3 regions of the Clostridium oceanicum genome follow, and region 3 is predicted to be linked to each of the others. Evidence: predicted binding sites of a transcription regulator. Region 3 holds the regulator's gene; each other region holds the start of a gene.
The links. The regulator Rex, encoded in region 3, represses fermentation and respiration genes when NADH is low (regulators of the CRP and FNR family bind a similar motif). The targets are predictions, from matches to a motif close to ATTGTTAANNNNTTAACAAT.
Positions count from the first base shown of each region.

Region 1: the regulator Rex is predicted to act here: its motif matches at 1,768-1,787, upstream of ABDZ71_RS13290 ((2Fe-2S) ferredoxin domain-containing protein).
Region 2: the regulator Rex is predicted to act here: its motif matches at 1,449-1,468, upstream of ABDZ71_RS07930 (YeeE/YedE family protein).

Region 1 covers NZ_BAAACG010000010.1:625,049-628,340, forward strand. The annotation lists gene ABDZ71_RS13270 (YbgA family protein) at 1-226, opposite strand, end outside; gene ABDZ71_RS13275 (DUF6637 family protein) at 489-776, opposite strand; gene ABDZ71_RS13280 (GNAT family N-acetyltransferase) at 849-1,346, opposite strand; gene ABDZ71_RS13285 (hypothetical protein) at 1,444-1,638, opposite strand; gene ABDZ71_RS13290 ((2Fe-2S) ferredoxin domain-containing protein) at 1,820-2,074, shown strand; gene ABDZ71_RS13295 ([Fe-Fe] hydrogenase large subunit C-terminal domain-containing protein) at 2,075-3,292, shown strand, end outside.
Region 2 covers NZ_BAAACG010000008.1:383,487-386,778, forward strand. The annotation lists gene ABDZ71_RS07930 (YeeE/YedE family protein) at 91-1,353, opposite strand; gene ABDZ71_RS07935 (response regulator) at 1,599-2,204, opposite strand; gene ABDZ71_RS07940 (sensor histidine kinase) at 2,182-3,292, opposite strand, start outside.
Region 3 covers NZ_BAAACG010000003.1:58,029-61,320, forward strand. The annotation lists gene gltA (NADPH-dependent glutamate synthase) at 1-507, opposite strand, end outside; gene ABDZ71_RS02040 (sulfide/dihydroorotate dehydrogenase-like FAD/NAD-binding protein) at 507-1,397, opposite strand; gene ABDZ71_RS02045 (redox-sensing transcriptional repressor Rex) at 1,627-2,256, opposite strand; gene abc-f (ribosomal protection-like ABC-F family protein) at 2,457-3,292, shown strand, end outside.

The DNA.
Region 1 (3,292 bases), on a different contig from region 3:
TAGTAGAAGGTTGTAATATTTTTGTATTCCCTTCTCTATTAACTAGCCTAAGAGTATCCCTTGGAGTACTTAACCCTATAGATGTTTCTGGACACACAGTAACAAATTTTACAAAGGGCTCTAACTTTTCTATAAAAGAGCTTTTAGACATTTGTCCATTATATCTACAATTTTCAAATCCTAAACATTTACTTACACATATTATAGGTTTTTCTAATTTATCCATACAATCTCTCCAAATAGTATATTTAATATTTATATTAAATTTAGTATTTCTCTTAACAATATTAAATATTCTAATAGATAAAACTTAAAATTTTTCATAAAATATGTCCTTTTTAAAAATCTAAATGCAAAAATTAGAAATTAATTATAATTAGTTTTATATAAGTCTATTATTAATAGATTTATTGAAAAATTTATATATTTTATACAAAGCAAAAAAAGATAGGACTTAAAATAGCCTATCTTTTTATATGTTAAATTTTCTATTTAATAATTACTAATGAAATTATTAAAAGAGCTAACATAACTGCTCCTATCATAAAATAAAAATACCCTTTTGCTTTATCTTTTTTAAATTTAAATTCATTAATTCCACTTAATACATTAAGTACCACTAATAAAACTAATATTATATTATTAAATTTAAATTTTCCTATGTAATTTATAGAGTTATTAAATATTATTGCAAAAGCCATTACTAATATTAACACACCTAAAATAATCTGAAAAAGCTGTAAATAGCTTTGAGTAGATTTTTTATTATTTTTCATACAATCAATTCTCCCTTTAACTCCCATTTTTACACAATTCATAGAATATTCTGGATATTCCCTATAAAGACATTATTTTAATATCTTTTCAAAACATTTAAAAGGTAAATGCTTACCCTCAAAATTAACTTCTCCTATTATATTATAACCACATTTTTCATAAAAATTTATTGCTATTTCATTTTCACAATATGTATCTAATCTTACAGATTTATATCCATTACTTAAACCATGTTCTTCTACAAATTCCATAATCTTTTTTCCTAAACCTTTCCCTTGATGTATGGGGTTTATTGCTAACCTATGGACTACTAGAGCATTTTCATCATTTAACTCCCATTTTAATTTTTTATATTCAGGAGATTGATCCTCATTTAAACAAATCATAGCAATGCATTCTTCTTTATCCATAATCACATATAGATTTTCTTTTTTTATATCTTCTATTAAAGTTTTTTTATCTGGATAATCAGCATCCCACTGACTATTTCCTTTGATTAACATGTCCTTCTTACAAAGCTTAAGCATTTTCATAATTGAATCTATATAATTTTCTGCGGCTATAATCATATACCTATACCCCTCTCTAAAGCAATATAAGTATAATTATACTATAATAATATATATTATGTAAAACAATAAATAATGCGTAGTTTATATACAAATATTAACTTTTTGTATTCTTATATAGAGCAGTATATAATATAGCTATAGTTATAAATACTAAGATTAACATGGCTGCAATCATAAAAAATTTAGGAATCTTATTACTCATAGTAGCTAATATTATATTATATCCGGAAAATATAAAAATAGATGCTATCACAATTATTGAAACAACAGTAATTACTATCTTATTCATAAAATATCCCCTTTATAATCCTTTAATTAAATAATACCCTATTTCTAATGTTAAAATCTATACAAATTAGTTACAAAATTCTTAATAATATCTTAAATTAAAATTCATTATATTAATTTTCAAGCTTTTATTGTAAAATTATTATAAACATATAAAAAAAATTAGAAGGTGATTATATCAAATGATTACAATTAATGTATGTGTCGGGAGTGCTTGTCATTTAAAAGGTTCTTATAAAGTAATCTCTAGTTTTAAAAAAATGATTTCTGATAAAGATTTAGAAAATAAAATAGAAATTAAAGGAGCCTTTTGTTTAGGTCATTGTACAGAAGCTGTTTCTGTTAAGGTTGAAGATAAAATCTATTCTGTAAACGAGTCCAATGTTGATAAATTTTTCCATGATGTAATATTAGGTAAGTTAAAGGAGAATGAATAGATGAACTATATAGATATATCCGGTTCCAATTGTAGAAACTGTTATAAATGCCTAAGATCATGTCCTGTTAAAGCTATTAAATTTCAAAATGAAAAAGCAGAAATAGTAGAAGAACGTTGTATATCCTGCGGAAATTGCCTAGTAATTTGTCCTCAAAACGCAAAAAAAGATGTCCAAGATATAAATAAAATAAAAAAGGCCATCTCTTCTGGAAAAAAAGTAGTAGCTAGTATTTCCTCGGTTTTCCCTGGATTTTTCAGCATAGATGAAGGTAAAGTTATATCCGCTCTTAGATCCTTAGGTTTTTCAAATATAGAAGAAACTGCCTTAGGAGGAGAAATTGTTTCAGAATTATATAAAAACTATATAGAAAAAACAAAATTAAATAATTATATTTCTTCAACATGTCCTTCTGTTGTAAGTTTAATAGAAAAATATTTTCCAGATCTTATAAAATATCTAATGCCTATTTCTTCTTCCATGACAGCACATGGTAAAATGTTAAAAAATCTTTATGGACAAAATAGCTTTGTAGTTTTTATAGGACCTTGTATTGCTAAAAAAACAGAATCAGATATATACAAAAAAGATAAAGCTATTGATGCAGTAATTAATTTTGATGAATTAAAAAATTGGATAAAAATTTCTAATATTGATATAAAAAACTTACCCTTAGGAGATTTTGATAAAAATACCTATAAAAAAATTAGAACTTTTGCAATGAAAAACGGTATAATAGATTCTATTAAAGATACTCTTTGTAATAAAAACTTAAATTCAATTGCAGTAACGGGAGTAAAAGACTGTATAGAGGCTTTAAAAAGTATGGAAAAGGGATATATTAAAAATACATTTTTAGAAATAAGCAGCTGTGAAGGTAGTTGCATCGGTGGTCCTAATATGTGCAAAAGTAAATCTTTATACTATTATAGATTAAATAAAGTTAAAAATTATATACAAAACAGAAATAAAAACACCCTTACAAAGCTTCCTACTATTCCAAGTTCTATAGATTTTTCAGTAAAATTTCATGATAAAAGCTTTAAAAAAAAGAAAGCACCTAAAGAAGAACTTTTAAAGATAATGAAAAGTTTAGGTAAATACAGTAAAAAAGATGAACTTAACTGTGGGGTTTGTGGGTACAATACTTGCCTTGAGAAAGCTCAAGCTATATACGAAGGTATGGCAGAAACTAATATGTGCCTTCATTATATGAGA
Region 2 (3,292 bases), on a different contig from region 3:
ATTTTTAACTTAACCAATTGTAGCTCTTTAAAATTGTTTATTTTCTGTGATGCACATTAAAATAATAAGTGAAATATAGTATAAATTTTTTTATGCCTTTTTCACCATTAACTTTTTATAAACTATATTTCCTAAAATACCTCCTGCTACTAAGAAAGCAAGGAATATCCAACCTGATAAAGAGAAGTTAGCTATTGGTGTATAAAGTGCTCCTACATTACAACCATTTGATAATCTAGTTCCAAGTCCCATAGTAAATCCACCTACAACATAGATTAAACCTTCTTTTAGTGTTATAGATAAACCTTCTTTAACAGTTTTAGCAAAACTTCCTGCTAAGAATAATGCAACAATTGTTCCTAGTATTATACCAAAATTTTGTACATTTATTGGATGTGAAAAGAATGGTGCTGTATATATTTTTGCTGGTTTAGTTGAAAAACTTGCTACACTTTCAGGAGAAACTCCAAAGAATATAAGTAATTTACCAAACCAGAATCCATAAGGAGTAGATGCTCCCCATCCAGCTTTAGTTACACCCATTAAAAGTGTGAATATACCACCAATTACAACTGCTCCCATTCCAAGTGTCCATGGTTTTACAAATAATTTTTCATAAGTTTTTTTACTAAATAATTTGAATGGTTCTTTATCTTCATTAATTTCTTCTTGAAGAATTTCTGTATCTACACCAAGGTAACTATTTTCTGATTTCCTTTTATCTTCATATTTTTTAGCTATCCAAATTGCTATAACAGCAAAAATAATTGTTACTATTATTGCTCCTAAATATCCTTCTAATCCATCCCATTTAAATAAGTCTGGTAAAAATACTCCATTTTTAAATGTACTAGTTTTAACTAATGTCTTTGTTACCCATGGAGCTGAACTTTGAATTGGGAATCCTACAAATACTCCCATTCCGAAAAATATAAGGGTTATAAATGCACGTGGAAGTCCTGTTACTAAATCAGTAAGAACTCCTGATGCACAACAACTAGAAAATGACATACCAAAACCAAATAGTATTCCACCTAATATAAGTCCTAAATTTATAGGGTTAACCCATAAATCATATTTAGTTACATCTTGTCCTAAAAAGAAAGCTACACTTACTATTGCTGTTCCTACAAATAAAATCATTAACATTCTCATAAGCTTTGTCGATCCTGCTCTATAACTTCTATTTACAGATCCTGCAAACCCAAAGAATGATCTTGTAAGGGCATATCCAAGTCCTACCCCCGCAAGTAGTCTAAAAAATAGCATTGAACTTGTAAGTCCAACATTTCCTATTATTATGATTGCAATAAGTAGTATAAATCCTATAAGATACTCTGTGTTTTTTTTCACAATAATTTCCTCCTCAAATATTATTTTTAAATTAATATTATTGTTACTTATTCATTTTGTCTTTTGATTAAAATTACCTATGTATAATTACTTTTATTGTTAAATTTTTGTCTAAAGAAAGCGCCAACTTTGTTACTTCCCTAATATAATAACACAGAAGTTATAGGTACTTATTATAAGACTTGCTTATATAGAATAATGTTTTTTTATATCAATTTCAAAATAATAAATGTAGGAATCATAATTTAATAAATTGGCTGAACATACCCCAGTTGAATTCCTTTTGTAACCGCTTCTATAGAAGATGTTACATTTAGTTTAGAAAATATATTTTGTATATGGTTTGAAATAGTACGTTCACTTAAATGAAGCAATTTTGCAATATTTTTTCTTTTATATCCTTCAGCTAATAATTGTAAAATCTGCTTTTCATTTTTTGTAAGAACTTCTATAAAATTAACATTGCCCTCAAAAAAACTATTTCCTTTATTTATATGAATAAGCAATTTAAAAAGCTTGTCTGGAGTTATATTTTTATTTAAAAAACCTTTTACTCCAATCTTTTTTGCTTCATAGCGATATACTGGCAAATCATAGCCAGTTAAAATAACAATCTTCTTTTCAGGATAAATAGCTACAATATCTTTAGCAATCTCTAATCCATTTTTACTAGTCATATTATTTAAATTTATATCAATTAAAATAATATCTAAATTCTTTTTACTTATTACTTCCATAACTTTATCAATATCTTTAATTGTATAAAAATTTTCAATTTCATCATAATCTTCTAAAGCAAATTCTAAACTTTTTACAAATAAAGCATGATCATCTATTAATAAAATATTCATAAGAATTATCCCCTCTCATAGTTATTTCAATAATAACAGATATCCCACCAAGTTTACCTGTTTTTATAATTAAATTACCATTAAGCAAATCTACTTGCTCTTTAATAGAACTTAATCCATGATGATCTTTAATATCTATATTATTAAATCCAATTCCATCATCTTCTACAATAACTTTTATTTCTTCTCTTTTTTGAAATAAAGAAACAAAAATCCTCTTGCAATTTGAGTGTTTAAAAGAGTTTGTTATCAATTCTTTTAAAATCCTATATATTGATATATTATAAGGCTCTACTAAAAACAAATCTTCATTACACTCTAAAAAAATACAAATATTGTTTTTATAAGTTTCTCTTATCATATCTATCAAATTACTTATGTTTTCTTTAAAGGTTAGATCTTTTAATATTATTGGATGATATTCTTCCATCTGCTGCCTAATAGACTTATTTAATTGTTCTAAAGTTTCTATTATAATATCTTTAGCTTTTGGTTTATCTATTTTGTACATCATGTTTTTTATAGATAATAAATCTTGTAATATTTCATCATGAAGATAATTTGAAAAATCCTTTTTAATTTCTTCTTCTTTTGATATACGAATTAAATTATTTATATAAAAATTATAATTATTTCTATTAAAATCCTCTTTCTCTTCTTTAAATACTTTATAATTTATTTCATCATATAAAAGAGTTAAGTAAAATAAAGCTATAAAAATAAAAAAATGTATTAAAATAAAATAGCTTATTGCATTAAAATGAAAAAGTACTCCTGACATAACTGTAGTTACAAATACAACAATACATAATAAAACATTCTTTCTTGAATTTAAAGAAAAATATTGATTTAACTCGTTAAAATTATTTTGTATTACACCATATATACTAAATATTATTAAAGATGTAATTATATAAAGACCTATATTCCCCATATAATCTGGGCTATTTCTAAAAAAATACCCATAGATAATAAAAGGAACTAAAGTAATAGCAATTGAATATATTATGTTTTTTCCTTCACTTTTAAAAACAAAGTTAACTCTCTTTTTGTTTTTACATAATAAATAAAATAAACATATATAATTA
Region 3 (3,292 bases):
AGCTTCAAAGATAGTTACATCGTATCCTTTTTTAGCTAAATCACCAGCACAAGTAAGTCCAGCAGGACCACTACCGATTACAGCTACTTTTTTATTTTTCTTTGGTTCAGTTTTTGATAAATCTATATCATGTTCTCTAGACCAATCAGCTACAAATCTTTCTAATTTTCCTATAGCTACTGGCTCACCTTTTATTCCAAGAACACATTTACCTTCACATTGGCTTTCTTGAGGACATACTCTACCACATACAGCTGGAAGAGCACTATCTTCTGCTATAACTTGAGCTGCTTTTTCAAATTCTCCATCCTTTACGTGTTTTATGAATCCAGGTATGTTTATAGATACTGGACATTTACTTACACACATAGGATTTTTACAATTTAAACATCTGCTAGCTTCTTTAACAGCCTCTTCTTCTGTATAACCTAAACAAACTTCTTTAAAGTTTTTATTTCTTACATCAGGAGCTTGTTCTGATATTGGTATTCTTTTCATTCTATCCATTAATGATCACCATCCAATCCAATATGACATACATGTCCTTCTTTTCTTTCTTGCTCTTCTAAAGCTTTTTTACCTTCTTCTGTCTTATACATTGTTTGTCTTCTCATAGCTTCATCAAAGTCTACTAAATGTCCATCAAATTCTGGGCCATCAACACAAGCAAATTTAGTTTCTCCACCAACAGTAACTCTGCATGCTCCACACATTCCTGTACCATCTACCATTAATGTATTTAAACTAACTACTGTTTTTATATCATATTTTTTTGTAAGCTTAGTTACAAATTTCATCATGATCATAGGTCCTATAGAGATAACTTCATCATATTTCTTATTTTCTTTTTGTATTAAATCTTCTAATAAATTTGTTACTAAACCTTTGTATCCATATGATCCATCATCAGTTGCAACATATACATTACCGGATACTTTTTTCATTTCATCTTCTAATATTAAGTTTTCTTTAGACTTACATCCTATAATTACATCGGCTTTTATACCATGCTCATCTAACCATTTTACTTGAGGATAAACTGGTGCAGTACCAACTCCTCCTGCGATGAAAATAATTTTTTTCTTCTTTAATTCTTCAAGATCTTCATGAACAAATTCAGAAGGTTGTCCTAGTGGTCCAACAAAATCCGCAAAATAATCTCCAACATTATATGTAGCCATCTTATTTGTAGATGCACCTAATGTTTGGAATACTATAGTAACTGATCCTTCTTCTTTGTCATAGTCACAAATAGTTAGCGGTATTCTTTCTCCTTTTTCATCCATTTTTACAATTATAAATTGTCCTGGTTTTGCAGCTTTTGCTACTCTAACAGCTTCTATCTTCATAAGATATATGTTAGGAGCGACTTCTTGTTTTTCTAAAATTTTGTACATACCCTTATTCCCCCGTGAATAAAATAATTTTATAACAATTAAATTATAACACAAAATACGAAAAATTTTTTAAAAATTATTTATATTTTGTATTTTCTAGATATATTTCATAATATTTTAAAATATTCCATAGTAATATGCAAAAAACTCCCTTTAAATTATTAAAGAGAGTTTTTTTAAGTTTTTTCAATTGTTAATACTATAACGATAAAGAACTAAGATATACTTTTTAGTTTTTATTTATTAAACAAGTTAATGTTAATAAACTATCGCTTAAGTGTACGTTTTCCACTACAACGTTATCCGGTACCGATAAATCAACTGGTGCAAAGTTCCAAATACCTTTTACTCCATTTTTAACAAAAATGTCACATACTTTTTGTGCATTTGTACTAGGAACACTTATTATTCCTATGTCTATAGAATTTTCTTGTAGGTATTCTGATAAATAATCAATATCATGTATCTCTATTTCTCTTATCTTAAGTCCTGTAAGTTTAGGATTTGCATCAAATAAAGCCTTTAAATTAAATCCTAACTTTTCAAATCTAGTATAGTTAGCTAACGCCTGTCCTATGTTACCTGCTCCAATTATCACAATATTATATGAATCTGACAATCCTAATATATTACTTATTTGACGATATAATTCGCTAACATTATATCCGTATCCTTGTTGGCCAAAATCGCCAAAGCAATTTAAATCTTGTCTTATTTGTGATGCTGTAAAACCAATTTTTTCACTAAGCTCTTTTGATGATATTCTATCCACATCATTGTTTAAAAGCTCTTGTAAATATCTATGATATTTAGGTAACCTTCTGATAACTGCCATTGAAATATTCTTTTTCTTTTCCATTACTACACCCCTTAATATCATCCTTTACAGTTTCTCTTATATATATTGTACCATATATTTTATAATTATACATTAATACTTCAAAATACCTTACTTATATATTATATTATTTATATCAAAAAAATCAAATATAAAAGTTTAATACTACACAATACTTCTATTCCATAGTAAAATAATATTTGTTAAGGAAGGTGAAACTGATGATAATATTAAGCTGTAAAAATTTAACTAAAATGTTTGGTATTGATTTAATTTTAGATAAAATAAGTTTTAATATAAATGAAGGAGATAAAGTTGGTCTTATAGGTCCAAATGGAGCTGGTAAATCCACTCTATTTAAAATATTAACAAATAATATGACTCAAGATAGTGGTGAAATTTTTCTAGACAAAAGTAAAACTGTAGGATATCTAGCTCAGCATTTATCTTTAGACTCTAATAATTCTATATATGAAGAAACTTTAACAGTATTTAATAAATTAATTAAGCTTGAAAATAAAATATCTGAACTAGAAAATTTAATGAATGAACCTTATGATGAATCTAAAAAAGATTATCATGAAAAAATAATAAAAGATTATACAACATATACAGATTTATATGTAAATAGAGGTGGTTATACTTATAAAGGAGAAATAAATCGTGTTTTAACAGGTCTTGGCTTTTCAGAAAAAGATTTTGATAAAAAAATAAGTATACTAAGTGGTGGTCAAAAAACTAGAGTTGCTTTATGTAAACTACTATTAAGAAATCCTGATGTGCTACTTTTAGATGAACCTACCAATCATCTAGACTTAGATGCTATAAGTTGGCTTGAAGAATATATAACTGCCTATAGAGGAACTGTATTAGTAATATCTCACGATAGATATTTCCTTGATAAAACTACAAATACAACTTTTGAGATTATAAATAAGCATTTGCATACTTATAATGGAAACTATTCTAAATTCATAGAACTTAGAAAAAAAGAATATGAAGCTGAATTAAAAGCTTATAATATTCAACAAGCAGAAATTAAAAGACAAGAAAAAAT